Regions from separate parts of the Alkalimarinus coralli genome, predicted to be linked through region 3. Evidence: riboswitches for the same ligand, from Rfam matches in the RefSeq annotation. Region 3 holds a riboswitch; each other region holds the start of a gene.

Region 1 (7,533 bases), 200 kb from region 3:
AGGCCAGTGGTTCTATAAGTACAGGGTAAAAGCAGGCACAGGGTAAAAACAGGTGTTGTTTTTATATTTTTTTAATACGCGGCTTAATATTCCGGTAAAATGCCAGCTTTCCATTCACCATCAATTTGTAAACGAACTTATCAATGAACTACGCAGCCATCCAAGATGCTTTTTTCAGGCTCAAAAGTAATAGACTATTTGAGCTGTTTGTTATTTTTATCATTATCGTGTCGGCGCTTGAAATTGGTGCCAAAACCTATCAGTTGCCCGATTCAGCTGTTTCGTTCACCCAATTTCTTGATCTGTTTATAACGCTGTTCTTTCTGGTTGAAATCACCATTCGTTTTATTGCCGAGCCTCATAAAAGGGAGTTTTTTAAAAGTGGCTGGAACGTGTTTGATACATTGGTGGTGGTGATTAGTTTAATCCCCATTAATGACTCTGAGATGGCTTTGCTTGCCAGGTTAGTCCGGGTGTTTCGGGTACTCAGGATGGTCTCGGTCATTCCAGAGCTGCGAATTCTTATTAACTCGTTAATCAAAGCACTGCCACAACTTGGGTATGTCATGCTGCTGATGTTCATTATTTTTTACATCTATGCAGCGATTGGCAGTTTTTTGTTCAACACAATCAACCCCGTACTGTGGGGAAATATCGCTATATCGATGTTGACGCTATTCAGAGTGATGACGTTTGAAGATTGGACTGATATTCAATACGAAACGATGGAAGTCTATCCGATGAGCTGGGTATTTTACCTATCGTTTATCTTCTTCACCGCGTTTGCTTTCTTAAACATGGTGATTGGCATTGTTGTTAATGTAATGGAAGAAGAACATGCGAAAGCTCGGGAAATTGAACACGAGGGAGAGCCAACGCTTGTAGACCTTCATTGCGAGATAAGAGAGTTAAAGAAAATGATAGTGGATATGCAAAAGAAACAATGATTTAACGCAAACTCGCTAGATTGCGTATTGAGTCAAAGCCCATAATAAATGCGCAGTATTAATGTGCACCTTATTATGGGTTTTTTATTAGCGCGCAGCCTGCAAAGCGGGAGAGCTCTTTAGAGCTAAAATCAAATGTTGATAATTTAGTTAGCGCGATATATAGTGCTTTTTCTTTGGTTTTTTGCGTCTATGTTGTGTTTTTTGTTTGAACAACATCGTAGAACTAAGAGGGAATCCGGTGAGAATCCGGAACTGACGCGCAGCGGTATTGGGGAACGAACGCGACACGAGTGGCAGACACTCAGGCACTGTTTATGGGTACTGGTAGACCCTAATTTTGGTACTAGAAGCACCTTAAACAGCAAGCCGTCGCTGTAGGCGATAAAGCAATATGCTTTTGATGGCCCCTAAGTCCGAAGACCTGCCCAAGATCTCGTCACGATGAACTTAACCATTGTGTTCCGAGAAACAATCATACCTTCGCGAATAAGGTAATGAAAATGTATTCCTACGTTTTTGTTTTTTGTGTGCCTGACGGTTATGTCATGCCGCCCTTTTCGCGAAGTTATTGTCTTTTTACGCGAATTAAAAACAAAGGCGCTTTATCATGTCTTCAGAATTATCTGCTCAAGAGAGTACTGACTCTCCATTAGCAAATCCCGATGCGGTTAGTTTATTTCAGGTCATTAAACGCAATGGCCAAGCTGTTCCTTACCATGATGCGAAAATCGCTACCGCTATAACCAAAGCCATTCTGGCGGTTGAAGGCAGTTCTGCCTCCGGCTCAACACGGGTCAAAGAAACCGTCGATGCACTGACGCACTCCATTAGCGCAAGCTTCTTCAAAAATAAGCCCGAAGGCAGTGCTATCCCTATTGAAGAAATTCAAGACCAGGTCGAATTAGGCCTGATGAGACAAGGGCTGCACAAAGTGGCGCGAGCGTATGTCTTGTACCGTGAAGCGCATAGTAAAACTCGAGAAGGTGATGCTGAAATATCTGCTCACACTAAGACCACTACACACTCCAACATTAAAGTATTGAATGCAGATGGGTCAGAATCGCCGCTTAATATAGGCCGAATCAAAACCATCATTTATGAAGCCTGTTCAGGCTTAGATGATGTGAATGCCGATGACTTATTCGAGAACGCACAAAAAAACCTCTATAACGGCATAAAACAAAAAGATATTGCCACCGCACTGATTATGGCAGCGCGTACACGTATAGAAGAAGAGCCTAATTACGGTTATGTCAGCGCAAGACTACTGTTGGATTCGATGCAACAAGAGGCTTGCCGCTTTTTGGCTGTAGAGCCGCCAAGCTCTTTTAAAGATATGAAAACCCTTTACGTCGACTTACTCCGTTTGACGCTTAATAAAGGGGTTGAACTAGAAATTATGTCGGCGGATTTACTTAATTTTGATATCAAGCGTTTGGCTGAAGCGATGATGCCAGAGCGAGATTTTCAATTTACCTACCTTGGCCTGCAAACCCTGTATGACCGTTATTTTGTTCATTGGCGCGAAACTCGATTTGAACTGCCCCAAATTTTCTTTATGCGGGTATCGATGGGCCTGGCGCTTTTAGAAGATGACCCGACCGAGCGAGCTATTGAGTTTTATCACCTGTTGTCGTCTTTTGATTATATGTGCTCGACCCCGACCTTATTTAATGCGGGTACTAATCGACCTCAGCTTTCATCTTGCTATTTGACCACCATCCCCGATGATCTAGCGGGTATTTATGATGGCATGAAAGATAACGCACTGCTGTCGAAGTGGGCGGGTGGCTTAGGCAACGACTGGACGCCAGTACGAGCATTGGGCTCTCTCATCAAAGGCACTAATGGCCAGTCTCAAGGTATTATCCCCTTCCTGAAAGTGGTTAATGATACAGCGGTTGCGGTCAATCAAGGGGGCAAACGCAAAGGCGCTGTATGCGCTTATTTGGAAAGCTGGCATCTCGATATCGAAGAATTCTTAGAGTTGCGTAAAAATACCGGTGATGAGCGACGCCGAACTCACGATATGAACAGCGCCAACTGGATTCCTGATTTGTTTATGAAGCGGGTATTTGAAGATAAAGATTGGACCTTATTTTCACCTAACGACACACCCGATTTGCACGATCTATACGGCCAAGCGTTTGAAACCCGTTATCAAGAGTATGAAGCGATGGCAGCAAAGGGTGAGATGCGCTTGTTTAAAACGATTTCGGCCAAGAGTCTGTGGCGCAAGATGCTTTCAATGTTATTTGAAACAGGTCACCCTTGGATTACCTTTAAAGACCCTTGCAATATACGTTCACCTCAGCAGCATAGTGGCGTTGTTCACTCGTCCAATCTGTGTACAGAAATCACCCTTAATACCAGTGAAGATGAAATTGCCGTCTGTAACTTGGGCTCGGTCAATTTGGTGAACCATATTCAAAATGGCGAGCTAGATGAGGCGCATCTACAGAAAACCATCAAGACTGCCATTCGTTTGCTCGATAACGTGATCGATATTAACTACTACGCAGTGCCACAAGCGGAAAATGCCAATTTACGTCATCGCCCGATAGGCATGGGGATTATGGGGTTTCAGGATGCGCTCTATGCCTTAAAACTCCCTTACAGCAGTGTTGAAGCGGTTCATTTTGCCGATCAATCAATGGAACTTATTTCATATTACGCCATAGAAGCCTCTGCAATATTGGCCAAAGAGCGGGGCGCTTATGAGAGTTATGAGGGGTCATTGTGGAGTCAGAGTATTTTGCCTATTGATTCACTCAAGCTGCTAAGTTCAGAGCGCGGTGATCATTACTCTGTGTTTGATGAATCGACGCAACTCAATTGGCAGCCGGTTAGAGATTTAATTAAAGAACACGGTATGCGCAACTCGAACGTCATGGCTATTGCCCCAACGGCAACGATCTCCAATATTGTTGGGGTCTCGCAATCGATCGAACCGAGTTATCAAAACTTGTTCGTCAAATCGAACTTATCCGGTGAATTTACCGTGGTGAACCCCTGGTTGGTCGATGAGCTCAAAGCTTTGGGCTTATGGGATGCAGTGATGATTAATGACCTGAAGTACTACGATGGCTCACTTCAGCATATTGAACGTATTCCTGAGGTGATCAAAGCGCGCTTTTCGACCGCCTTTGAAATTGACTCACGCTGGTTAATTGAAGCGGCCTCACGGCGTCAAAAATGGATCGACCAAGGTCAAAGCTTAAATTTATATATGCCAGAAGCCTCGGGAAAACTACTCGACAACCTCTACAAAACAGCCTGGACACGCGGCCTGAAAACAACCTACTACCTCCGTTCGTTAGGTGCTACCCATATGGAGAAAACCACCAGTGACGCAAGCCAAAGAACTGTCGCTGAAAGCAGTTCTATCAATGAAGCTAGTGCAAGTGACCCTGCACCTGAAAGCACTGACTTTGAATTAAACCAGGCGGCTGATGCGCCCCAGTTTTGTTCAATACTTGACCCTGAATGTGAAGCTTGCCAATAGCCATTAATTAACTGGAGAACCATCATGAATACACCTAACTGGGACAACCCTTTAGCCGCTGCCATTCCATCAAAAGCATCGGTTATTTTTGAAGAACAGGGTCAGACAATAATCGATAATATAAGTGAGCTGGCAGAAGCATTGCCCCCCGTGAATCCAGGCGATAAACGTGTGGTCAACGGGCTGACGGATGTAAACCAATTAGCGCCGTTCAAATACCCTTGGGCATGGGAGTTTTTCTTGAACGCCAATAAAAACCATTGGACACCTTTAGATATCAACATGTCGCAAGATGTTCACGACTACAACCATAAGCTTACGGTTGAAGAGAAGCATGTGTATGAAAATGTTCTCTCATATCTCACCACCTCTGACATTATGGCGATGCGTAATATCGGTCTTGCAGTGATGGAGAAAATGACCGCACCGGAGCTACAAATTTACCAAGCCCGACAAGTCTATGAAGAGGCCATGCATACCTGGACGTATCAGCACTGCATTGAAACTATCGGTTTAGACCAAGGCGAAATCTATAACCGCTACCGTGTTGTACCTGCTATTTATCGTAAAATAAAGCTCGCCAACACTCGTTTAGATTCAGTTATGCGCAGTGATATTAACTTGCGCAACCGTGACGATCTCGAGCAGTTCGTCATGGCGTATATTTTCTTTGCCGGTATCTTTGAGGGCTGCTGGTTCTATAATGGATTTAGCCCTATATTTGCGTTACAGCGTAGAGGTCTGATGAAGGGCACAGGCGAGCAGCTGCAATACATCATGCGAGATGAAGTGTTGCATTGTGCGTTTGGTATTCGTGTCGTGAATCAGATTATAAAAGAAGAAAATTTACCGTTAGACCCAAAAGCTATTCAAACAATGTTTGAAGAAGCGGATGCCGCAGAGCGATCTTATGCAGACTATATCTTAAAAGATCCGATTCTGGGTTACTCTGCTGAAGAGCATAAAGAGCAGTTCAGGTTTATCGCTAACCGAAGAGCTAAACAGCTAAAGCTTGTGCCTCCCTTTCCCAATGCCAAGAGCACCTTGCCTTGGTTAGATGAGCAGGCCAATATGCGGAAAGAGAAAAACTTCTTTGAAACCAGGGTGACGGAGTATCAAACTGGATCATCGTTGAGCTGGTAGTTACTGTATAGCGCATAGCTTTCTGAGAGAAAGCTATGTATTCCTTACTGAGGCGGTGGGCTTTGTAAGAGAGTCTTGCTTTGACTAACCGGTGGCTAGCTGGTTTGATAACACTATACTAATGACAACAATGACTTATTTTTGAACTTCTCTTTATCAAGGAACGATCTTTATGGCTGGCAAACAGCTTATAACCTCTCTTATATACGCGCTGCTGCTATCTTCTTTAACCTTCACATGCTCGGCGGCCGACGCGACCCCATCAAGAGAAACACCGCAGAGACCTGTTATCGGTTTGGTGCTCAGTGGTGGTGGCGCTAAAGGTCTGGCGCATGTTGGCGTTCTAAAAGTACTCGAAGAAATGAAAGTACCTGTTGATATTGTGGTGGGGACGAGTGCCGGCTCAGCGGTAGCTGGGCTCTATGCTTCGGGTTTACCGGTTGATGAAATTGAAGAGCGGTTTCATCGAATGATCTGGGATAAAGGGTTTACTGATGAGTCATCCCGTGCGGACAAGTCTTTCCGTCGTAAACAAGATGACTTTGATTTTGCAACCGATCTGGTTCTAGGTGTCGATTCGGACGGTATAAAATTTCGTAAAGGGCTGATTCAAGGACAACAGCTGATGTTGCTGCTGAGCGAGTTAACGTCTCATGCTGCGCATATAGATAATTTTGACCAATTCCCCATTCGATATCGAGCGGTTGCATCTGATATCGGAACGGGAGAAACCGTTGCTGTGAGCAAAGGCAGCCTGGCGACAGCGATGCGTGCCAGTATGTCAATTCCAGGCGCGTTTCCACCAGTAGAGTATGAGGGACGTTTATTAGTTGATGGCGGAATATCAGATAACTTGCCGATAGACGTGGCAAGGGATTTGGGTGCTGAGCTTATTATAGCGGTGGATATAAGCTCTCCGCTGTTAGAGGCCGACGAGGTAAATAGTCTAGTCGGGGTCGTGGAGCAATTAACTAACTTGTTAACGCGCAGGAATGTGGAAGAACAACTCGCTAGCCTGACACCACAAGATATTTTGCTCATCCCTGACTTGCAGGGCGCCGGTTCGGGTGATTTTCAGCTTAGTGATGAAATTGTTGAAATGGGGGCGACATCAGCAAGAAATAGTGCGCTCGCGCTCAAGGCTCTCTCTATTGACGATGAGAGTTGGTTGGCGTTTCAGGAAAAGCGTACGAGGGCGGCAGAGCCAATCGGTAGTATTGACCGGATTGAAGTGGTGAATCAATCGGGAATATCGCCCGAGTTTATTACTTCTCGTATTAGTCAGCCTGTTGGAAAGCCGTTAGACCGGGAGGTTCTGGAGCATGATATCAATGTTATTTATGGCTTGGGGTATTTTGAGCGAGTGACCTACGACTTGATTGATGATAAGGGCGAGAGTGTGCTTCAAGTGAGCGCAGTTGAAAAGTCATGGGGGCCTGACTACTTGCGGTTTGGGCTTAATTTTGAAGACAACCTCACTGATGATACAGACTTCAATATCGCACTCCATTATGACCAGACCTCATTGAACAGGTGGGGGGCTGAGTGGCAAACATCATTGCAATTAGGTAGCCACCCCTTTTTGGAAACCGAGTTTTATCAGCCTATCCCGGGTTTTCTGGATTACTTTGTTGCGCTTGGAGGTCTCTATGAAGAAAGGACACTTCCCGTATTTAATCAAACAGATAAGCTTTCAGAGTGGGATATTACAGAAACCAACCTGAGCGCTGCTGTTGGGCGTGAGTTTGGCAGCAATGCTGAACTACGTGTTGAATATATATTAGGTAAAGCCAATCTAAAGCTTGATGTTGGAAACGAGCCTATTACTGAGTTAAACGAAGATGTAGGCAGTATATCGACGTCGTTTACCTACGATTCGCTTGATAAGCTATTTCTCCCACATGAAGGGGTATTTTTTCATGCAGAATGGGAAGC
Region 2 (7,533 bases), 310 kb from region 3:
TCAGCATCAAAATTCAAAAATTCGCTATACGCCTCGGTCGCCTGAATGACGTTGTTAGCCAACACATCAATTTCAAACACCACATTCGAGATCAACGAACTGGAACTCAGCGCGCCAAACATATGATAGTAATCCTCAACGTGATAATCACTTTCGCTTCGCTGCATGCTATCAAGACTAATGGTTGAAAGCGGGAAGTACTTATGGGTGCGCAGTATGGCATCGTTAAAACCTTCCACATCAGTCACCACAGATTGAGGCCACAATACCGCCTCCACTATAATCTGCTCCCCTGAAACCGTCAGGAAAACAGGCAAATCTCCGTACTCTTTCATCTCGATGTAAATTGAGGGTTCTACGCCTTCTATTAACTCAACCGAAGCGCTACCAGTTGCAAACAATGCCTCTTTTTCTAGCGCCTGATAAAGGGATTCTGTTGTCCATAAACCTGTAGATTCATTTGTGTTATTCGCCATAACCTCTCCTACATTTATCCATGTTGATACTTCTGGATTGCGCAGTTGCTTTTCTACCGCAGCCAAGCGCTTGGCATTTTCAGGCCTTATCCATACTTCTTTTTTAACCAACCCTTGCTCGCGCAAGCGTCGCCTAAATTCTCGTTGATAATGTGCAGATGATTTTCTATTCATACATCCACTATAGTTGTTACATGTAATCTCGTCAATACATCACATGTAATAATTACAATATATTACATGTGATGTATTTAGAGCTACTTATACAATGCCTTAGAAAGGGTTACGCCAAGAGAGGAAAGACAAGAAACTATATAGAGAATATAGCAGTCAATTATAGACACTATTATTACGCTTAAAATAAATAACCAATCATTACATAGCGCAACAGACAAAACCCAAACATGATACCAGTCACAGAACAGCAGTACCAAAATATGCATAATCGCGCACGGGAGTTACTTTAGATAGAAACGACCATTTTAGTCCCTAAAACAAGAACAAAAAGAGAACGCAGCACTAAATAAAACACATAAAAATATATTAGGGAATACAACATGAAAGGTCTGAAAAAAATAGCCTTAGCCTCTGCAATAACAGCAGTAGCTACAAGCGCTCAAGCCGAATACAAAGCAATGAACGACGCCATGATGAGCCAGGTAACAGGTCAGTCAGGCATATCGATTGACTTAACAGCAGAAGTCAGTATGGGTGAAATCGCATACAAAGACGGCGGTTTTATAGCAGCGCGGGACATTTATCTTGGTGGTGCAAGTGGTGGAGCTCTTGACAATCTGACAATCACTGTTGATGTCGCTGGAGATGCTACAGATATAGCTGCACTTGAAACAACAAACGGTATCACAGGTATCGGTGATGGCGACTTGGTAATACATATAGGCGCCACTGACGGAGATGTACAAAACGTAGATTTCGGCTTAGGCATTGCCGAAGTTTCTCTCGAAACATCCAACTACGCGCCAAGCCAAAAATATGCAGGCGATGCAAGCACCAACACCGTATTGCTATCTAATTTAGCTCTATCTGGCCGCCTAGGCCCTATTGATATTGTAATCAGCGAAGATACATCTAACCTCTGGGCAAACGCGTTCTTTGCTGTTGACAGCGGTTCAATGGATATACCGTTCATGAATGTATCTATTGGCAATTTTACGATGGATAACAGTCGCCCATCAGGAACCCCGAATGGCAACTTTGCCCAAGCTACTGTAGCCATGGGCGCAAGCAACAAAGGGCTAATGGTTGATGTTATTGACTTCTCCGCTGATATGGATGTTGAAGACATCAAGATAGGCGCCAACAGCATTGGATCTTTATACATCACCGACCTGAAATTCACTGCAACAATGGATGTATACGGACATTAAAATACCTTAACCTCTCTCCCGATCAGTCAACCGGGAGGGAGGTTAAACAACAGCAAATTAGCGCCAATACCTTGTTGTACAAACCGTCAGGCTGTATACACAGCATCAATAAGAAAATTCCGCGGCGTTAAGTCTGTCGGGCAGAACTGAGTCAGCTCACAACGATAACCATGCTCCTCTAGATACATAACACGATCCAATACCAGCCATAATTCCAGCGCCCGTCTAAACGTCATTCGCACCAGCTCATAGCGAGAGTATTCAAAGAATCGCTTTTCACCAGCGACTTCATAGTCATTAAAGCGCAACCCACCTGGAAGACAGAGTTCTTTAAGATGTGAAACATGCTCACAGAACTGCCGGAAGTCGCCGTCCAGCAGCTTTACAGATAACGACGGAACGGGCAAATACCCATCAATCCCTCTTATATCCCGCTGGAGCAAATCAAAGCCTAGCCGCCACATTTGCAGCCTCTTTCTTTTAATTCGCTCCCTTTCTGGCGCAGTATTACTCTGTCGAACAGCCGTTCTCAAGTCATCACTATCAAGTATCAACTCACTACTTTTAGCCGCTTTAGACAAGGGGTTATATACTGAAGTTTGGTTAAAGCGGTGATAGCAGCACGGCGCAAGCGTTATACGTTTCACCTGTTTTTCCACACCACCTTGCAACAAACTTGCATGCAAGCCGCCACAAGCATGTAAAGCGATGACGTGCTGGTGTGCATTCAGCTTTTGTACAACATTAGGATCTAATACATCACACTGCTCCACCCGGGCATCACTGTGCATTCGGCAGGCCAGCTGATTTGCTTGCTGCACCAAATTGGCGTTAATTTCTAAACCCAGCACCGGCACTTTAAACTGTTCTGCCAAGTATCGCCCCAAATGCAACTTACCAGAACACCACTCTATAAGCGGGCTTGTAATCTTCCCTGTCGCAGCGGCAAACGCTTCAATTTGCTCTGCCTTGCGGCCCGGAACATCGCGTTGCCATGCATAAGTTCTTCCGGTTAGTTGTTTTTGTTGGCAAGAAGGAACCTGGATAAGCGAATGAATTTCTTGAGCGACGGGTAGGTAATCCCCGACCTGCTGACACAACAGATCATCATTACCTTGCAATCGATCAACATCATCATCTGATAATGCCAGCAGCCACTGAGTAAGGGCTGGATGACTATTTAACCAAGATGGTTTTGGGGTAGAGAAAGGAGATATACGCCATATATTGGCATATTGGATGAGTATATGGTCAAGACGTTGGAAAGTAGCTCGCATACACCATGATAATAACCCCTAAACACAGAGGTCTAGCTTTTTATCACCCTCACCTTCAGAAAAAGGCAAGTCAGGCTCAGGTATCAAGTTCTTCTTGCAGGAACTTAACCACTCGGTTTCGGCCACCCTCTTTAGCTTTATAGAGAGCCTCATCAGCATAGTGCAGCATTTTTTCTGTCGAGGCAGAACTCAGGAGCTCATTACAAAACAGCCCCATACTGGCAGTTATTCTTAACATTGACCCGTCAGCCGTGAGAATTTTCATGCGCTCCAACTGCTCCCTGCAACGCTCTGCAAGCTGATAAGCACCCTCTGTATCTGTGCCCGGTAGAATAACCAAAAACTCTTCACCACCATAACGCCCAACATGATCATTCTGTCGAACACTGTTTTTCAGTGTCTTCGCTGTCTCAACCAGAACCTGATCACCGGCGGGATGTCCCCATGAGTCATTTATACGTTTAAAGTGATCTAAATCCACCAACAATATTGAGAACGACGCCCCATGCCTTCGACTTCGTTCATGCTCAAGACTAAGGCTAGACAGTACACTTCTTCGGTTGCTCAGGTGGGTGAGCGGATCAGTTAAACTTAATTGCCTGATTTCATCTTCTCGCTGCCGCCACCGGCTCAACACATGATAGGCAAAAACGGTAATAACAATAAGATGAGGTGCCGCAAAATAATACATTGTATATAGCCAAAAGTGACTGAGCGCCCCGTCTGCCTCCTGTAGGTTTTTAACCACCGGCGCGTAAGGCATATCGCCAAACGTAGAGCTATAGGAAACAACCCACTGCCCAATAACCGATATCGTAAACGCCAGTATCACCGCTCTGCGATTAAAAAGAATAAAACCCACTACCGGCGCGCCTGCCAGCACAACGCCGGTAGCCACAGACATAGTGCCAACGGCATAAGCACAATAGAGCAACGTAAAAGAAAAATACTGGGTTGCGATATATTCATGGAACTCGCTGTTGGGGAAACGCCTGCGCAGCAATAACACCAATACAAATAGCAGGATAGACAGCAGCAATATGCTGTTCAGGTAAATCTTGTGCTGATTCAAAAACGCAATGTTAACATAATTCTGGTTGGCCTCTGGAGCCAAAGGAGATAGCTGATAATAAGCCCATAAAAAATACTGCGTATGCACTGCCAGCGTTAAACCTAACAGCAAGGCAGCTCTCGTTCCGGCAGTCCACTCCAATGGATTACCGTATTTCTCCATCAATTTTCTGACTCTTAGCATTTTTCACTCCGAATACACTAAGCGTATCAGAAGATGCAAACCAGGCAAGAAAGAGTAGAGCGGCTTTAACACTATTTTGCAAACTTGTACCAGCTATCGACCAATTCACACCTAAGCCACATATGATTGCCTGCATCAAAGTGAAAATAGGTATGATGAGCGGTCATAGTTGTTTTTATATACTTCAAAATGGCTAAATACAGTTCATTCAATTGACAAATCGGCACTCTCTGTTAGCATTTGACAGTCATAGAGGTCTTGCTTCATGTTGTTACTCATGAGCAAGTTAAATGGGAAGTAGGTCCGCATAGCAACCGGCTATCGTAAAGCCTACACTGCCCCCGCAACGGTAGGTGGCGATATACGCCATGAGTCCGATACCAGCCCCTGGACATCACGCTGTAAGCGCACAAACCACACAGCCCTAAACAGCGCAGTGTGCTTTTATTTTCCTCATTTCAGTGCGGGTGAGCACGAAGGACAATTTCATCATGACAACTCAAGTTTCAAACACTCATGCAACAACCACTTCTGTAGCAGCCTCTAAACGCTCACAAATTTTAGCTGCCGCTATTCTCGGATTAACAATCGTATTCGCTGTTGGTTTACTGCCAATGGATGCTGCTCACAATGCAGCTCACGATACGCGTCATAGTGCTGCTTTCCCTTGCCACTAAGAAGGACTCTGGAAAAGACGCTAAACACCTAACGTTTATCTTAAATACCTTTTAGCATTCGAGAACTCTTATGTTTTTTAGAAATATTGTATTTGCTGCGGTAGCGGCAGGCCTGCTCGCGGGCATTATTCTTGGCACCCTGCAACACTTTCAAGTCACGCCTATTATTTTAGGGGCAGAAGTCTATGAAATAGCAGACGAACTCCCGTCTAGCACAGACATGGCAGCAGGCGAAGCAACGGCACATGATCACAGCAACCCGGCACACCATACGTCTGAAAACATCAGCGGCCATTTTGAGGCGCTCGAAAACAACTCAGACACCGCATCGAAACAGCATATTCAGGAACACTCTCACGACCCGGAGGCATGGGGCCCTGAAGACGGCGCAGAGAGAACATTTTTCACCTTTTTATCGAGCACACTGATGGCCATTGGTTTTTCATTGGTGGTTATTAGTGGCATGGCGCTTTCGGGCAAAACCAGCCCGGTCGCAGGCTTACTTTGGGGGCTTGCAGGGTATCTATCCTTTTTTGTCTCTCCATCGCTGGGGCTTCCACCAGAGATACCAGGCATGGAGGCCGCAGCACTTGAAGGCAGACAAAGCTGGTGGCTGTTGGCGGTAACCTTTACCTCCCTGGGTCTGGGCCTACTCGCGTTTGGCAAAGGTGCTTTACGCTGGGGTGGATTGCTGGTTATTGCCATCCCCCATATTCTGGGAGCTCCGCAGCCAGCGATGCACGGCTTTGCTCACCCGGATGCAAATGCAGTCGCAGCACTTGAGGCCCTTGTTGGTCAGTTTGTAATGGCAACAACGGTGGTAAACGGCGTATTCTGGGTTTGCCTGGGCCTTCTATCGGCCATCGCCATTAATACCTTGTTCAAACTACCTGACGAAGAGTCGACTGGCGCCGCTTAATTGCAGCGCCTTCCTGTGAGGTCTTGGCAAATGAAGTCATATCACTATCCATTTTGCGCCGTCGTAGGCCAGAGCGCTCTCAAGCAGGCGCTGCTTTTATCTGCGATAGACTCAAAGCTCGGTGGCGTGCTGATTAGTGGCCCGAGAGGAATGGGCAAGACCACACTGGCAAGAGGACTTGGCGAACTTTTAAGTGAGCACTCACTTACCAAATCAACCAAGCCATTTGTGACACTGCCTTTAGGCGCAACGGAAGAAAAACTCGTCGGCTCACTCGATATTGAACGCGTACTGGCGAATGGCGAAGTTGCCTTTTCACCTGGCCTTCTCTCCAGAGCCCATAACGGCATTCTCTACGTTGATGAGGTCAACCTACTACCCGATCATTTAGTCGATTTGTTGTTAGATGTTGCTGCCAGCGGCATCAACCATGTTGAGCGGGATGGCATTACCAAAGAGCATGAAAGTAAATTTGTATTGATCGGCACAATGAACCCCGACGAAGGTGAATTACGTCCTCAATTACAAGATAGGTTTGGGTTATTTGTTGATATAAATGAAAGACTTAACCCAAAACAGCGAGTTGAAGCAGTAAAGAAGCGCTTAGAATTTGATGACAACCCAGTCTCCTTTCTAGAGCGCCACGCCGAACAACAGCAAACGATTCACAATGAATTGGTATGCGCTCAGGCGTTGTTACCGGAGGTTGTTATCGGAGAGGCAGAACAGCTCGACATCGCTGAACGCTGCGAGGCATCAGGCGTCGAGGGACTGAGAGCAGATATTACCTTACAGCGAGCTGCCAAAGCCCAAGCGGCATGGCACGGAGAGGTGAAAGTCAGCACTCAGCATATCGATGAAGTTGAAGAGTTTGTGCTTGCCCATCGCCGTACGACAACACCGCCAAATGAACCTCAGCCTCCAAAACATAAAAACCACTCTCCCGATGATGCAGCAACACCTCCATCACAGGGAAGCCGTCCATATGCCGACCGTGGCTCTCGATTTAAACAACCTCGCTCCCAGGCTGGTTCCAACGGAGCCTCAGAAGAGCCGAGTAATAAAAAGCAGAATAACGAAGGACAGTGGGGTGCAATACAACCCAGTGCGATGGCAACTTCAGGCAAACGGGTTATCAATAAACCCAAGACCAGAGACCAGAAGAGGGTTAAATCCAACATTACACATGGCCAAAAAGGGTTCGGCAACGCAAAAGTAAGTGCCTATGCGTTAGGCCTGAGAAGCCAGACAAAAAAAGCACAACGAGTCGCTTGGGTGCCAACGCTGACTGATGGGCAAAATATTCAACGGCTTCGGGATTCCAATATTCGAGGTTCTGAGAAAGGCACACCTGCGAGACTCTCGACCTTACATTATCTAAAACCCCAGCAAAAACCGGGGCAGCTTAACCTGGTGCTTATCGACAGTTCAGCATCAACCGGCAGCCAGCAGTCACTGGGTAAAGCAAAAGGCGCTGTCTCGGAGTTGTCTCATCAGAGCTACCTCGAGCGTCAAGAACTGGCGATTATCGCGTTCGGCAA
Region 3 (7,120 bases):
CTCTTGAGGTAACTCAAAAAGCATTGGCGCTACATTTAGGTGTTCCTGTACAACGTATAAATGAAATAGTGCGTGGTAAGCGTGGGGTTACTCCAGAAACAGCGTGGCTATTATCAGAGTCTTTAAATACATCTCCTGAGTTTTGGCTTAATTTACAGTCAATTCATGACTTATCAGCGAACCGGCCTGAAAACCACATTCAGCCACTCGTTGCAGCAGGCATATAACTAAGTAATCTTGCAGCCACTTCAGCTCTGGATTGCTTTTAACGATGGTACTTCAGGCGATATAGACTTAAAGGCGCTTTAGAAGCACTCAGTTTTTAACTTTGAGGGATATTGATGTTTTTCTAAAGTTTTCGTTGGTTCTTGGCTTGGGACAGAAGCCTGGCCAGCTTGTGCCACCGACTTTAGAGAGCTAAAAAAAACGGCTACCAAATCACTTTGATAGCCGTTTTGTTTTGAACTAACAGATTATTGCACAGGAAATACAAACTCACTCGCAACCGGGTAATGATCTGATAGGTCCCAAGAAGTAAAGTGGTCAGACTCGATACTACGAGGCACCAGCATCTTGTTGTGAGAGTAGATGGGAGCCTGGTGCTCATTTGAGTACAAGACATAGTCCAGATACTCAGTATACTGGTCATCAGCGTATACGTTCACAGGCCCTGCGTAAGAGTGAGGGTATTCACCCAACGCCATTGGCTCAGTAGCATTCATCAGCGCCAAGAAGTCGTAATGCTCTTGAGGAAAATGAATTTTATCCACATTAAAGTCACCCGCCATCAACACAGGCTCACTGGCAGGAATATTTTTACTGTTAATAAAGGCCTTTAGTTCCGCCAATTGAGCAAAACGAACAGCGATATCATCCGGCGTTGTATACGCGTGAGTGTGGGTGCCAAACAGGTTATATATTTTTCCGCCTTTGTTAATCTTCGCGTAGTTCATGCCTTTGGATGCCAGGCAGCCATCTGCACGGCAGGCACTGTACACGGCATCATCATGTTCAATAATAGGGTGACGGCTGGCGATAAACGAACCACCTGTTAATAGCTTACCAAACTTAAACGGAATGTCTGTCAGGTAGGGGTACTCTGCACTAATTTTACTGCGAAAATGTGCCGTTAATGCAGGGTCAAACAGCTCCTGGAAAACAATGGCATCATAGCCCTGAACAATCTCTTCAGCGATGGTATCAAGGCGGGCATGGGTGTTTTTACTTTCAATGCCGGGTAATAGCGCCCAGGTATTGTATGTCAGCACTTTAAAGTTATTGCTGGCCGCTTCTCGGGTTTCAGTCTTCCAATCATTATTGATCACGTAGTAAATATCATCACCTGCGGCACGGGCATACTGAGAACGAAACGCTAAGGTTGAGTCTTTACCGTCAAAGTTCATTGGAATCTTGTGGATATCCCGATCATAGTGCCAAGGATCATTTTCAGCCGAGAGCCACATTTTACTAAATGTCATGGTGCCTACCAGGCTCTGCTGAAGCTCAACTGAATTAGTCGCTCCCTGAACCGTTGTCGTAAAGTAGTAAGTCTTACCCCACTTGATTCCCTGATCACGGTTATAACGAAGAAACTTAACCGTGGCTAAAGGCGGTACAGTATTGGCCAACTGCTCCCATTCGTTGCCATGGGTAATGTTATTGTGACCCGTCTGCACGGTATTCAGCGTCAATGTTTCCATCGTGCTGTTAGTGAGGTAGACGTACGATTCAGCCCAACTGATCGTCGAGATCAGAATGCTGAAGATAAAAAGCGATATTCTACTGCGCATGGGAGCTGCCCTTCTAAGTTAAAGTCCGTCGAATATAAATTCGAATTATTATTATTTCATGACGCTTCTGTTACTAAACGACATCTAGATTTACTGGCCGTATTTTAAAGACAAAAAAAATAACATGAGGGACAGAACGCGTCATAAAGAGGGACAAATTGCGCAATTGTGAACAGGTAGTCACTAATTTATTGAGGCGCTGCCAGGGCAAAAAAAGCCCCACCTGCTGATGGGGCTTTATTGACTTCTCCCCTCCGTAAACGAAGGGGATTCTTAGGGCCATTACAGCCCTAAGACTAGGGCGACTACGGAGTAGTCGCTACCTTTCCTTCCGCAAGACGGTGTAGCCCCACCGCAAGAATGTTCTTGGCTGCATTAATATCTCGATCATGCGTAGTGTTACAAGCACTACAAGTCCATTCTCTTATTCCAAGTCCTGTCCTACCTTTCGGACTGCTGTCGGGTATGACCGCGCAGCACGAACAGGCTTGGGTTGTATATGCCTCGTTAACTTCATCAAAAACAATACCTGCGTGATCGCACTTGTATTCCAGTATTGTTTTCATCATGCCCCAGCCAGCATCTAGCACTGACTTGGCTAATTTTGTCTTAGCGAGACCCTTACTTGATACATTCCCGACAAAGACGGCTGCATTCTCTTGTACAAGTTTCGAGGTGTACTTATGAATACCATCTTTACGGCGGTTTACTATTTTGGCGTGGATCGCCTTCACCCGCTTTTTGTTACGAGCGCGTTGAGCTAGACCCAGCTTCGCTTCAAGGGTGCGATAGTTACGACCAAGCAGCTTGTCGCCGTGGGAAGACGTAGCCGCTTCTTTACAGCCCAAGTCGATACCAACAGCTTGTGTGCCTGTTGATTGCTCCGCTTCAACATCGACTACGACATTGAAGTACCAGCGTCCACGAGCGTCTTCGCTGAAACTGGCCGAACGGAACTTGTATTTCGACAGGTCGTAGCTGTCCCAAATCTTGAAGTGGTGGCCGTTGTGGAATACTTGGCCGTTTTTCCATTTAGACGCGCCCGTCTTGATCGGTATCCAGCCGAGTGAGCGGCGAACACCACCAGACTTGCGCCAGTTCAGCTTGGCCTTTTTGAATTGCTTACGACGGGTAACGTATTCTTTGCCAATCTCTTGAACCGTGTGGCTGTGCAAGCCTAACAGCTTGCCAGCGCCATCGGTGTACTTCTGCAAGTCATAGGCTGACATAAAGACACCACGCTCTTTGACCGAGCGGAGGCTTAGTTCGTTGAGAAAATTCCACACATAGTTAACTTGCCGAGCCATTTGGCCTAGCAAGTATGCGTGGTTATCTCTTACACGAACTCGGAGTGTCTTTGTCTTTTTCATAGAGTTGAGTATAATTGGTCTATGAAAGAAAACAAGCCTTATCGAACAGGTAGAAACTGTGTTTTTATGCTCCATGCACACTTGGTCTTCGTGACCAAGTATCGGCATGTTGTCTTTAATTCCGCTCATTTAGAAACGCTGCATGAACTGTTTTTAGTCGTATGCAAAGAGTTCGATGTTGAGCTGGCAGAGTTCAATGGTGAAGGAGACCATGTTCACTTGTTAGTGAACTTCCCGCCCAAAGTCTGCTTATCAAAATTGGTTAATAGCTTGAAGGGGGTATCCAGTAGGAAATTGAAATTGCATCACCCCGAGCTAATAAAATCAGCCTACATGAAAAATGCTCTTTGGAGTCCCAGCTACTTTGCGGGAAGTGTCGGTGGTGCACCTATCAGTGTGGTTAGGCAATACATCGAGCAACAAAACAGCCACCATTAAACCGCGAAGCGGTTTCCGTTATCCTTCCCCGCCCTAAAGGACGGGGCATGGCGCGAATTTTAGTCAGAGTCGATAGCCGGCTCTATTATGCGGCTTTTTCAAACAATCGTTTCTCGAAAAACCGACTGCTTTGTAGCGGGCCAACAGCCTTGGCGATGGCCAGTACCGCCAAATCTACCAGCGGTTCAAGCACAATAACGGAGGTGTATGCCAAGCTGAATGTTGCGACGGCATTGAGGTTTTCAGCACTAAAGCCCCCGCCATATAGCGCCCAAAAAGCAACCCATGCAATGATTCCTCCCTGATAAGTCAGAGAAAGTCTCAAAGTTTGCGAATACGTAATATCCTTATAGGCCACATTCGCCGGAATTATTTTCCGGGCAACCATATTCATACCATACAAAGGCACCAACAATGTAGTGACATTCATACCATACTGCGGCAAATCAAAAGGCGCCATGAAAATACCCTGTATCAGCAACCCTGCCGCCAAGCCAATAGCCGCAGGCGCTACGCCCAATATCAATAACAAGGTTGAACCCAAAATAAGGTGAACCTCAGAAACCCCGACCGGGTGATGAGGCAACACCTCAAAGAAAACAAAAACACTCAGTGTTGCCAACAGGCTTTTTACCAGCAGTTGCTTAAGACCGCCCTGCCTAATACTTTCATAACTTACTTTGGCCAATACACCTACGGCCAACAATGCGGTTCCATAACTCAGGGCGATTTTCGTGCCTTCAACGACACCGGGTTCAATATGCATAATAAATTCCTTAGTGGCTATTCCGATCCGAATAGATTGCAGTGAACACCAAGCAGGTACTCTGGCTTGCACTCTTTGATCCCCATAACGGCGATAACTCATCGAGTGCTTACAGTTGCGGCGGCAGCGACGGACTTTAACCGGTCTTCCCCTTATACTTGGTGCGGCTAAGTTATTGACTCACCAGATGGCCGTCAACTCGTTTTCGACATTTGAGACAATATGTCGCAGCCATGGTGTAGAAAAAGCCACAACGGTAGACCTTAATCACTCAACCTCTATACACAGTTGCTAATCGCGCTTACCCCTCCCGCCTTGATTAAGATAAACTGGCGATTCTCTTGTCTCTATAAATAATGCGACCAAAGCAAAAATGACTAACCTGGCAACCGATACATCTCTGGCTAAAACACTCTTCCACATGACTTGGCCAATGCTTTTTGGTGTGCTGTCTTTGATGAGTTTTCAACTGGCCGACAGCGCCTTCATTGGTCAACTCGGGGTCGCACCACTTGCAGCAGTTGGGTTTACCGTGCCGATGTACCAGCTCATTATCGGCGTGCAAGTCGGGCTTGGGATAGCAACCACCGCCGTTATATCCAAAGCGCTGGGGGCCGAGCAGACAGAGCATGCCAAACAACTTGGCGGGCTGGTGGTAATAATTGGCGCAGTGGCTATTTCCATTCTCTGTTTAATCCTCTGGTTTTCGCGAGCCACCATACTTGAAGTGTTAGGCGGCGAACCTGAGCTGCTTGCAACCCTGTCACTGTACTGGAAACCCTGGCTAATCAGCGCCTGGGTAGGGGCAATGCTTTATTTTGGCTACAGCCTATGCAGAGCGCACGGCAATACTATGCTACCGGGCATTACCATGGTGGTGACCAGCCTGCTAAATATTGCGTTAGACCCTTTATACATATTTGTGTTTGACTGGGGGCTGGCGGGGGCACCCTATGCAACCATTACCTCATTCGCCATTGGCGCGTTAATCGTCTACCCAAAAGTCATCTCGCACCAGTGGTTAGCGTTCAAGTTTCAACCGGGCACTATTCCATCGTCTATCAAACAATTAGCGAATATCACCGGCCCGGCCATGCTCAGCCAGTTTATGCCATCACTCTCGGCGATGTTTGCCACTGCCTTGGTTGCGGCCTACGGAACGGCCGCTGTTGCTGCATGGGGGTTGGGAACACGGCTGGAGTTTTTCTCAATCGTCATTGTGCTCGCCTTAACCATGTCAATGCCGCCAATGATAGGCCGATTTTGGGGGGCAAAAGACTTGGAGAGTATTCGCCAGCTGGTTAACATCGCAATTAAGTTCGTGCTGCTATGGCAGCTTGCCATCGCCATCATTTGGCTGCTGCTTTCGGACAATATCACCAGCCTGATGACGACCGATTTATCCGTTGCCGAGGTACTGCAACATTACCTGTTAAAAGTCCCCTTTAGTTACGGTGCGTTGGGGCTCTGTATGATCATGGTATCGGTATGCAACGCCATGGGGTTACCGATGCGAGCCTTGCTGATTTCTTGCCTGAGATTGTTCCTTTGCTACTTACCGCTGCTATGGATTGGTAGTCAAATCGATGCGTTAGACGGGTTGATGAGTGGCGCGCTGGTTGGCAACCTGGCTGCGGGGTTAATGGCGTGGATGTTATATCAGAAAGGGTTTAAAAAGGCGCTTGAGAAGCACCCTTCATAGGGTGCCTAACAATATTGGAACTATCTATTTTCTAAAAAACAGATACATTCCAACAACCAGGCTAACCGCTCCGCCGATGCCGGTATACATCACCTTATCCGAGTGGGAGCCAGTCAATGCTGATGTAAACTGGTTGGCTGCAGAACCAGACATATCATACGCCCAAAACAACAAACCAATACCAAACACCAATAATGTCAGCGCAATTATTTTTGGTATGGGGGTATTTCCACTTAAAGCCATTATATTCTCTTTCTATACACCAGTTAATTCAACTCAGATCCATACTTTGTCATGAAATATTCAATGGTGCAAAAGTTAAGATGGAAGGTGAGACAGGAAGTCATTCTTGTTCACTATAAACATGAGGTTGGAGCCAAGCAAGCGACCTGCATAGGCTCCCGCCTTCGCGGGAGTGACAATGGATACGGAAAATCAAACGCGATAACGATGATATGGTTTTTGTTTTAGCCAGGTTTCCGCGCTAACATGGTCGCAAACTGCAGTTGCGCACCATTGTGCATTGTACCTATATCTTCATTGTACTTTATCAGCTCCCAGCCTTCATAAGCCTCACGTAACTGCCCTGCTTTCAGGGTAAAAGGGAAGCGAACCGGGCATGGGTGCTCTTCCGTACTCATGGCACAAACAATCAGGTTATATCCGCCAGCGAGAGTACGCTCTTGCATATCGGCAATAACCGCATCAACACGAGCAGGATCGAGAAACATGAGAGTTACGGTACAAGCAATAAACCCATAGTCCACACCAAGGCAGGCATTGTTAATATCGTACACCTGAGCCTTAACATTGGTCATCTTCTCTTCACTGACAATGCTTTGCAGCATATCAATGGCACCAGGGTTAGCATCTACCGCAACAACATTAAACCCGAGTTGGCCGAGATACAACGCATTACGCCCATTCGAACACCCCATGTCTAACGTATCGCACGGCTCAATAATTTTACACGCATCTACCACTTCACTATGCGCAGAATTCAAGCCGTAACGGCTATTTAGATCAACAGTCATGGTAACCACTTTTTTTGAAA
Region 4 (7,533 bases), 2.4 Mb from region 3:
GTGTGACAGCATTCGGGAAAAGTCAGCTTTAAGCCGGTTTTTGTGCTTCTCTTCCATAACAAAGATAACATCGGCCCAGGCAATATCTTTTGCGTTAACTGTTTTTCTCGCCTTTTGACTCGTTCCAGCCGACCGCACATTTAACGATGGATGCTTGCGCCAGATAGTTTCGGCGGTAGGGCTTCGCCACTGGTTTTTACTACAGATGAATAAAATATTTCTTTTGCTTTCGTCCATATATGCCCTTAATTGAACCTCAACGTCACATGCTTTACATCTTCTCTTGATGTTTCATGCATAGCTCTTCGCGCACAACACTCACTGCAACGCCCCATTATCTTCTAACAACTCAAAAATATCGCTGGCCATTTTGCGATACCCTTCTTCATTAAAATGAACATGGTCAGATTTCATTGATGGGCTGCGTTGCAGTTCGGCAATTAACGAGTCATCAAAGACGAGCTGACATTCATCTGCAAGCTCACCATAGAGCGGTGCTGAGTTGGAAAACAGCGCCTTTTGCGGCACACCAATCAATACGACAGGTATATCTCGGCTTTGCGCGAGTTCAATCATTGCTGCCAGGTTCGCCTTTGTTTCACTCATATTCCGATTTCGAAGAATATCGTTGCCACCTTCCAGCAGAATTAACAGGTCAGGGTTTGTATTGTCTAAAACCTCTCTTAGCCGTATTAACCCATTGTCAGTGGTTTCACCAGAAACGCCTGAGTTAATCACCGTTAGCCCGGTCAGTTCTGCGAGTACTGAAGGGTAACTATTAGCTTCGGTCGTTCCAACACCCACGGTCAGGCTGTCACCAAATGCCAGAATAGTGCCGTTTTTTGGAATAGGCTCCAGCTTGGAAGAGCCGCAGCCAGCTAATACTGCAAATAAAAGAGCGATAACAAGTGAAGGAAGGGCACGATTTCTCTGAAAGGTGCTATTCATTTGATATTCTCCTTCTGGGCTAAGAGTCATAAGCTGGGCCTTCATTACATTTTGCATGATAATAAAAAGCCCTGGAAGGCTAAACATCAATGGACGCTTACAGAATATGCATTAATTATTGTCGATTCGCTATGCCTTGTGCTGCATTGATGCAGCACAAGGCATAGCGAATAAAAATAACTGCTAGATTGAAGTGTCAGTGACTAAACATTACAAACCTTCTCGTTCAGAACGCTACCGTGATTGAATGGATACAAGACACCGCTGACTCCCAGTGACAACACATATGGCTATCGCAGAACTGATTACACCGAGTTATGAGCGCAGTAAAGTTAATAAAAATTTTAAGTGTTAAGACGGTACCGTAATTGACTCCGATACCAAATCACTGATTTTCGGAGCGTACATTTTCAATTAATAGTTTTGAACTGAAAAAATCGACAAGCCCCAATCTGGGGCTTATAATACCCAGATTGGGGCTTTTCAGACTGAATTGAAATAAATGAAGACAAATATCGGAGATGCACTTTTTACTAAGGCGCAGCAAAAGCTATTGGCATTATTTTTTGGTTTGCCAGAGAAAGACTTTTATCTTAATGAAGTGGTGCGTTTAGCGGATATGGGTCGAGGTGTAATTAGTCGCGAGCTGAATAAGTTTACAGAAGCAGGTTTGCTAGTGGTAAGAAAACAGGGTAACCAAAACCACTATCAAGCGAATAAGGCATCACCTATTTTTGATGAGCTGGTAGGTATTGTGAAAAAAACCTTCGGAGTAGCAAATGTTTTGCAAACTACATTGGAACCATTATTACCAGCGTTAAGCAAGGCTTTTGTCTATGGTTCGGTTGCCAAAGGTGAAGATCATGCTGATAGTGATATAGATGTGATGCTTGTAGGGGAAGATTTAAGCTACAGCGAGATTATGCAATTACTCGAGGAGGCTGAAGCTCAATTACAACGCCCCATTAACCCGACAATTTATTCTCCAGATGAGTTTGATGAACGCTTGGCTGATAACCAGAGTTTTTTAACTAAGGTGATGGCTCAACCAAAAATAGATTTATTAGATTTATTAGATGAACCGTGAACAAAAAGCGCAGGATGCGATATGAAAGAATTGGAAAACCTTGTAAAAATAAATCAACTCAAACGTGAACCACCCGATGCAAAAGAGTTTGCCGGGATGTTGCGTGCCGGAGATACAAAACTAAAAGATGCGTTGATTGATGGACTAAGTGAAGACAGTCAGTTCTCTTTATCTTATGGCGCGGCTCATGCGTTTTCTCTGGCGGCATTGCGTTGGCATGGCTATCGATCAGATAGTCGGTACTTGGTGTTTCAGTGTTTACAGCACTCCTTAGGGCTGGATAAGGCTAAGTGGCGAGTTTTAGACAAATGTCACAATGTGCGCAATCTTGCCGAATATGAGGGGCATTTAGATGTGAATCCTCAGTTATTAAAAGAGCTAATTAGTATTACCAAAGAGATTCAAACGCTCGTAAAAGCTTTAGAGCCAATAGAGTAAAATAGGAAGAGGGGAAAGGATTAAAGAGTTGATATGACGATTGATTGGAATGCTATCAGTTCAATTTCTACCGCGGTTGCTTCAGTAGCCACAGCCATTGGCGTCTTATTCGGCGCATGGCAAATAAGGTTGTCAAAAAAACAAGCTCAGGCTGAATTTGAAGACTCCATGGATCAGCAGTACAGATCCCTTTCAATGGATTTGCCTGTCGATGTATTGATAGGTAAAGAGCCTGCTGAAGAAGACAAAGCAAAGGTAAGAGAGCTAGTTTTTAACTACCTTGACCTGTCGAACGAGCAGGTCTACTTGAGAGCAAAAGGCCGCATATCTAGGCACACATGGGAGTCATGGTGTTTAGGGATAAAGGCTCACTTAGAAAGACCAGCATTTAAACAGGTTTTCGATGAAGTAAAAGTAAATAGCGGGTTTACTTACCTAGAAAGACTCGTTGATTCAGGGTATAAATCAGACCCGGATGACTGGTTCAATTAAGCGTATTTTAGTATGGCTGCTTCATTAAACACCTTAGCTAAACCCTCTCCCCCGCTGCATGCCCCGAGCTCCATGCCCACTGAAAATTAAAGCCCCCTAACCACCCCGTCACATCAACCACTTCCCCAATAAAATACAAGCCATCAACCTTATTAGACATCATGGTTTTGGATGAGAGTTCATTGGTATCAACTCCACCAATAGTGACTTCTGCGGTTCTATACCCTTCTGTCCCTGAGGGGGTAATTTTCCATTCACTCAGTTGGGTGGCGATTTTCTCAAGCTCTGGCGCGGTATATTGTTTCATCGGTTTTGATGCAAACCAGTTTTCACAAAAAAGCGTTGCCATTTTCTTTGTGAATACATCAGACAATACGGTGCGTAGCTCAGCATTGGGGCGTGCCGATTGTTCTTCGGTAAGCCAGCTTTGCGCTTCACGGTCTGGCAGCAAGTTTATCTCTACTTCATCCCCTTCTCGCCAATATGAGGATATTTGAAGGATGGCCGGGCCGCTAATCCCCCGGTGGGTAAACAGTATATTTTCTCTAAAGGTCTGGCCATTACAGCTAACAGTGGTATCGACCGAGCTGCCAGATAAGGCTTCACAAAGGGGTTTGAGTTGATTGGTAATAACAAATGGAACCAACCCGGCACGGGTGTCATGTATGGTATGGCCAAATTGTCGGGCGATATCATAGCCAAAACCAGTGGCTCCCATGGTGGGTATCGATAATGCGCCGGTTGCAATCACGAGGGACTCACAGGTGACGTCTGATGTATTGGTTTTTAGTTCAAAACCTTGTTCCGTTTTTTCGATACCCTCTACCGACGTATTGAGCCGTATCGTTACATCGGCCTCGTCACTCTCTCGCAACAGCATCTCTAGAATATCGCTCGACTTGTTATCGCAAAATAACTGGCCTAACTTTTTTTCGTGATAGGGGATGCCATGTTTATCAACCAATGCGATAAAGTCCCATTGGGTGTATCGCACCAATGCAGATTTACAGAAGTGAGGATTATGTGAGAGGAAGTTCTCCGGTTCTGAGTACATGTTGATGAAGTTACAACGCCCTCCTCCCGACATGAGTATTTTCTTACCGGCTTTGTTTGCGTGGTCAACCACGAGAACCTTACGTCCTCTATTGCCTGCCGTTATGGCACACATTAGGCCAGCAGCACCCGCTCCAATTACAACAACATCATAATGCGACAACAGAGAACTCCTGATATAAGGCGTAAAGTTAAGGCTGTGACAGGCATGGCCGAATTAGATGGGCATTCTAACAGAACCGCTTAAAAAGAGGATCACCTGAACGTAGATTCACACTCAGGTGAACGCAGCACTAACCCCGGTTAAGCTATTAGATCGACGCTAACAACTCATTTACGGCGCCCGCAAACTGCTGAGGGGAGTCTTCTTGCAAAAAGTGCCCGCCTGATAACGTCTGGTGATTTTGGTCTTTACTGCCTGGGATGCGGTCGCGCATATATTTATCGCCGCCGCGGGTAATCGGGTCACCATTGCTAAAGGTTGTTAGAAACGGTTTTTCCCACTGCTCCAACACTTTCCATGCGGCCCGGTTTGCTTCTGTAGCAGGGTCATTCGGTGAGACGGGCACCAGTTTAGGGAAGGCGCGGGTTGCCGCTTTGTGCTTGCTCGAAGGAAACGGTGCATCATAGGCCTTGCGCTCTCCTCCTGAAAGCTTTTTAAAGGTGCCCATATCGATGATTCGACTTATCGGAAACCAGGGGCTATATAGCGCAAATGTCTTCCATGCATGAAACGCCATTGGCACCGGTTGATCACCGGTTGGCAACATTCCATTCCCTACAACAATCGCTTTGAAGCGGTCTGCATTTTCAGCCGCAAGCCGCAGACCAATGAGCGAGCCCCAATCCTGACATACGAGCGTGATATTGTTCAGGTCGAGCTTATCAATAAAAGTCTGCACCCAGTCCATGTGCTGTTGATATGAAAACAGGGAGATATCAACCGGTTTATCAGATTTGCCAAAACCAATCAGGTCTGGAGCTATTACACGATGACCTGCTGCAGCACAAATCGGGATCATATTTCGATACAGGTATGACCAACTGGGTTCACCATGCATCATAAGTATCGGGTCGGCGTTTCTATCGCCTTCATCGACAAAATGCATCTGTAAGCTTTGAGACTTACCGCCCCCTACTTCCATGCCTTCATCCACTTTTACGTAGTGAGGTTGAAATGGGTAACCGACCAGACGATCAAAACACTTTTCAGGTGTACGGAGATACTTGATCATTGTAGTTCCTTTTATATTATTCTTTTATCAGCGTTAACTTTATAACGATACGATGATGATTTCACCTCCCCTTTGAGCAGCCCAGAGCTAATTATTTTGGTTTTCGCGGCACTCAATATTGACAAGACTATAGGGTTTTGCAAAAGTTCCTTCCTCGCTTTTAGGTGCCAATACCTTTTTAGATTGATTAACACACTAATCAGGTATTGGAGAATCGGGAAACCGGTGAAACTCCGGTACGTGCCCAACGCTGTAATGGTGATTGTTCAACGCTCTGTTTTTGGTAGACATAAAGTCAACACAGAGTGAGCCACTGGAATACTGATAGATAACTTCCGGGAAGGCCGTTGAGCAAGACGACCCTAAGTCAGAAGACCGGCCTTTAAGCCAATAGAGACGTTTGGACAGGCGTACTCAAACTTTTCCGATAAGGGGAATACTGTGGAAAAGAAAGATACTGTTAAACCGAAAGAAGCTGTAGAAACAAAAGAAACCCAGCACCAAGACGAACTATTTTTCACCCAAGGCGAACGGGATGGTCTTTATAAAACCATCTTCAACCGGCGCGATGTTCGAGGCCAGTTCAAGCCAGATCCAATACCCGACGACGTACTGAGCCGGGTTCTTTACGCCGCTCACCATGCCCCATCTGTCGGTTTTATGCAGCCGTGGAACTTCGTGGTGGTACGTTCTGATGAGGTCAAACAGAACGTTCATAAGGCATTTGTAGAGGCCAACGAAAAAGCCGCAAACATGTTTGAGTCTGAGAAAAGTAAAACCTATCGCACGCTCAAGCTGGAAGGCATTCTTGAATCACCGGTCAATATCTGTATTACCTGTGACCGAAAGCGTACCGGCCCTGTTGTGATTGGCCGAACATCAATGAAAGAGATGGATCTTTATAGCAGTGTTTGTGCGGTGCAGAATTTCTGGTTAGCCGCCAGGGCTGAGGGTTTAGGTGTTGGCTGGGTGAGCATTATTGAGCAACAGGCGTTGCAAGCAGCTTTAGCCATGCCGGATGACATCGTCCCAATTGCGTATCTATGCGTGGGGTATGTCTCCCACTTTTTTGATAAGCCGGAACTGGAAACAGCCGGCTGGTTAAATAGAACGCCGCTCGACGACCTGCTCTACTTTGACCAATGGGGCGCGCAGAAAACCAAAGAAGAAGAGACCTTAGTCTCACAGGTGATTGACGATAAACACTTTCCTGGCAACTGGTAAACCGTCGTAAAAGCGCTATCCGCAGCATTTTTTATATTTCTTGCCGCTCCCGCAGGGGCACGGGTCATTCCTACCCACTTTGGTTTGACCCGCCGACTCGACATCACCATCCAGATAGAACCATTGATTCCCAACTTTTTCAAAGCGGGAGACTTCATGCAAGCCCTGAATCTCTTTCCCTTCACTGCTGCCACTTGCATCCCGCTCTTTAAAGTAGGCATTAAATTCTACAGTCCCTCTTTCGCCCTGTTGCTGACTACTGATAACCTGTAAGCGTAACCACTCTGTACTTTCTGCTGACTGACGCAAACTGGCTTTGTCCAGCTCCTGCTGTTTAGTGGGGTGCCAAGTCGCAATTAAGTAATCTACCTTGCCCAGCGCGTATGCGGTATAGCGAGAACGCATTAACTGCTCACAGCGATCAGGCTTGGCTGCACCACTAATAAAAGGCTCACAACATTCGGCATAAGTGAGCGAATTACCATTGACTTGATACCCACAAGGGCACTCAATTTCACGACTCATTCTCTTTAGCCCCATCAACTGTATTGGAAAAATAAACGTATATCGGTATCAGCGCTAGTACACCCAACACCCCGGCCAACATATAGAGCACCTCATAACCGGCGAGTTTAGCGACAAAACCACTCAGCGCACCGACAATACCCGACATCACCACCTGAATGCAGGCTTGCACGGTGTAATCGCTGCCTTCATGCCCTTTTCTACACTGTCCCATCATGAGTGCAAATAACGCAACCGTTGACATGCCGTCAGCGGCTTGCTCGACGAGTGCTATAACAAAGACCCCATCGTTGCTAACGTTGCCTGTAGCCAAAAGCCCATAAGCAGCAATACCAAGCGCTTGCATCAAACCGAACAGTATAAGCGACCACTTTGCCCCAATTCGATAGTAGATAAACCCTGCCGCGACAGCAGCGAGCAACCCGCTGATTGAGGCCCAAAAGGTGAGTTCAGCAACCGCGGTCAGGCTGTATCCATTATCAATAAGCAGCGGTTTAATCATTCCTGAGCCCAACGAGTCGGCAATTTTGT

The links. A riboswitch is a leader RNA that binds a small molecule or an ion and turns the genes downstream of it on or off. The one in region 3 is predicted to bind cobalamin.
Region 1: another riboswitch for cobalamin. It lies ahead of MY523_RS17245 (ribonucleoside-diphosphate reductase subunit alpha); the one in region 3 lies ahead of MY523_RS16320 (energy-coupling factor ABC transporter permease).
Region 2: another riboswitch for cobalamin. It lies ahead of MY523_RS17765 (CbtB domain-containing protein); the one in region 3 lies ahead of MY523_RS16320 (energy-coupling factor ABC transporter permease).
Region 4: another riboswitch for cobalamin. It lies ahead of bluB (5,6-dimethylbenzimidazole synthase); the one in region 3 lies ahead of MY523_RS16320 (energy-coupling factor ABC transporter permease).

The regions. Positions count from the first base shown of each region.
Region 1 covers NZ_CP096016.1:3,840,450-3,847,982, reverse strand. The annotation lists gene MY523_RS17250 (ion transporter) at 144-947, shown strand; cobalamin riboswitch at 1,135-1,393, shown strand; gene MY523_RS17245 (ribonucleoside-diphosphate reductase subunit alpha) at 1,558-4,455, shown strand; gene MY523_RS17240 (ribonucleotide-diphosphate reductase subunit beta) at 4,480-5,598, shown strand; gene MY523_RS17235 (patatin-like phospholipase family protein) at 5,771-7,533, shown strand, end outside.
Region 2 covers NZ_CP096016.1:3,955,014-3,962,546, forward strand. The annotation lists gene bacA (biofilm formation regulator BacA) at 1-650, opposite strand, end outside; gene MY523_RS17750 (DUF6160 family protein) at 1,034-1,864, shown strand; gene MY523_RS17755 (methyltransferase) at 1,951-3,141, opposite strand; gene MY523_RS17760 (GGDEF domain-containing protein) at 3,218-4,396, opposite strand; cobalamin riboswitch at 4,633-4,799, shown strand; gene MY523_RS17765 (CbtB domain-containing protein) at 4,888-5,073, shown strand; gene MY523_RS17770 (CbtA family protein) at 5,144-5,992, shown strand; gene MY523_RS17775 (AAA family ATPase) at 6,023-7,533, shown strand, end outside.
Region 3 covers NZ_CP096016.1:3,645,026-3,652,145, forward strand. The annotation lists gene MY523_RS16300 (HigA family addiction module antitoxin) at 1-227, shown strand, start outside; gene MY523_RS16305 (sphingomyelin phosphodiesterase) at 474-1,790, opposite strand; gene MY523_RS16310 (RNA-guided endonuclease InsQ/TnpB family protein) at 2,096-3,160, opposite strand; gene tnpA (IS200/IS605 family transposase) at 3,182-3,598, shown strand; gene MY523_RS16320 (energy-coupling factor ABC transporter permease) at 3,684-4,364, opposite strand; cobalamin riboswitch at 4,399-4,541, opposite strand; gene MY523_RS16325 (MATE family efflux transporter) at 4,738-6,066, shown strand; gene MY523_RS16330 (DUF3185 family protein) at 6,091-6,309, opposite strand; gene tehB (tellurite resistance methyltransferase TehB) at 6,534-7,100, opposite strand.
Region 4 covers NZ_CP096016.1:1,288,649-1,296,181, reverse strand. The annotation lists gene MY523_RS05745 (low molecular weight protein tyrosine phosphatase family protein) at 1-237, opposite strand, end outside; gene MY523_RS05740 (GDSL-type esterase/lipase family protein) at 319-948, opposite strand; gene MY523_RS05735 (nucleotidyltransferase domain-containing protein) at 1,451-2,035, shown strand; gene MY523_RS05730 (hypothetical protein) at 2,057-2,473, shown strand; gene MY523_RS05725 (hypothetical protein) at 2,507-2,965, shown strand; gene MY523_RS05720 (BaiN/RdsA family NAD(P)/FAD-dependent oxidoreductase) at 3,003-4,181, opposite strand; gene MY523_RS05715 (haloalkane dehalogenase) at 4,330-5,253, opposite strand; cobalamin riboswitch at 5,399-5,651, shown strand; gene bluB (5,6-dimethylbenzimidazole synthase) at 5,695-6,477, shown strand; gene MY523_RS05705 (YchJ family protein) at 6,493-7,002, opposite strand; gene MY523_RS05700 (MFS transporter) at 6,992-7,533, opposite strand, start outside.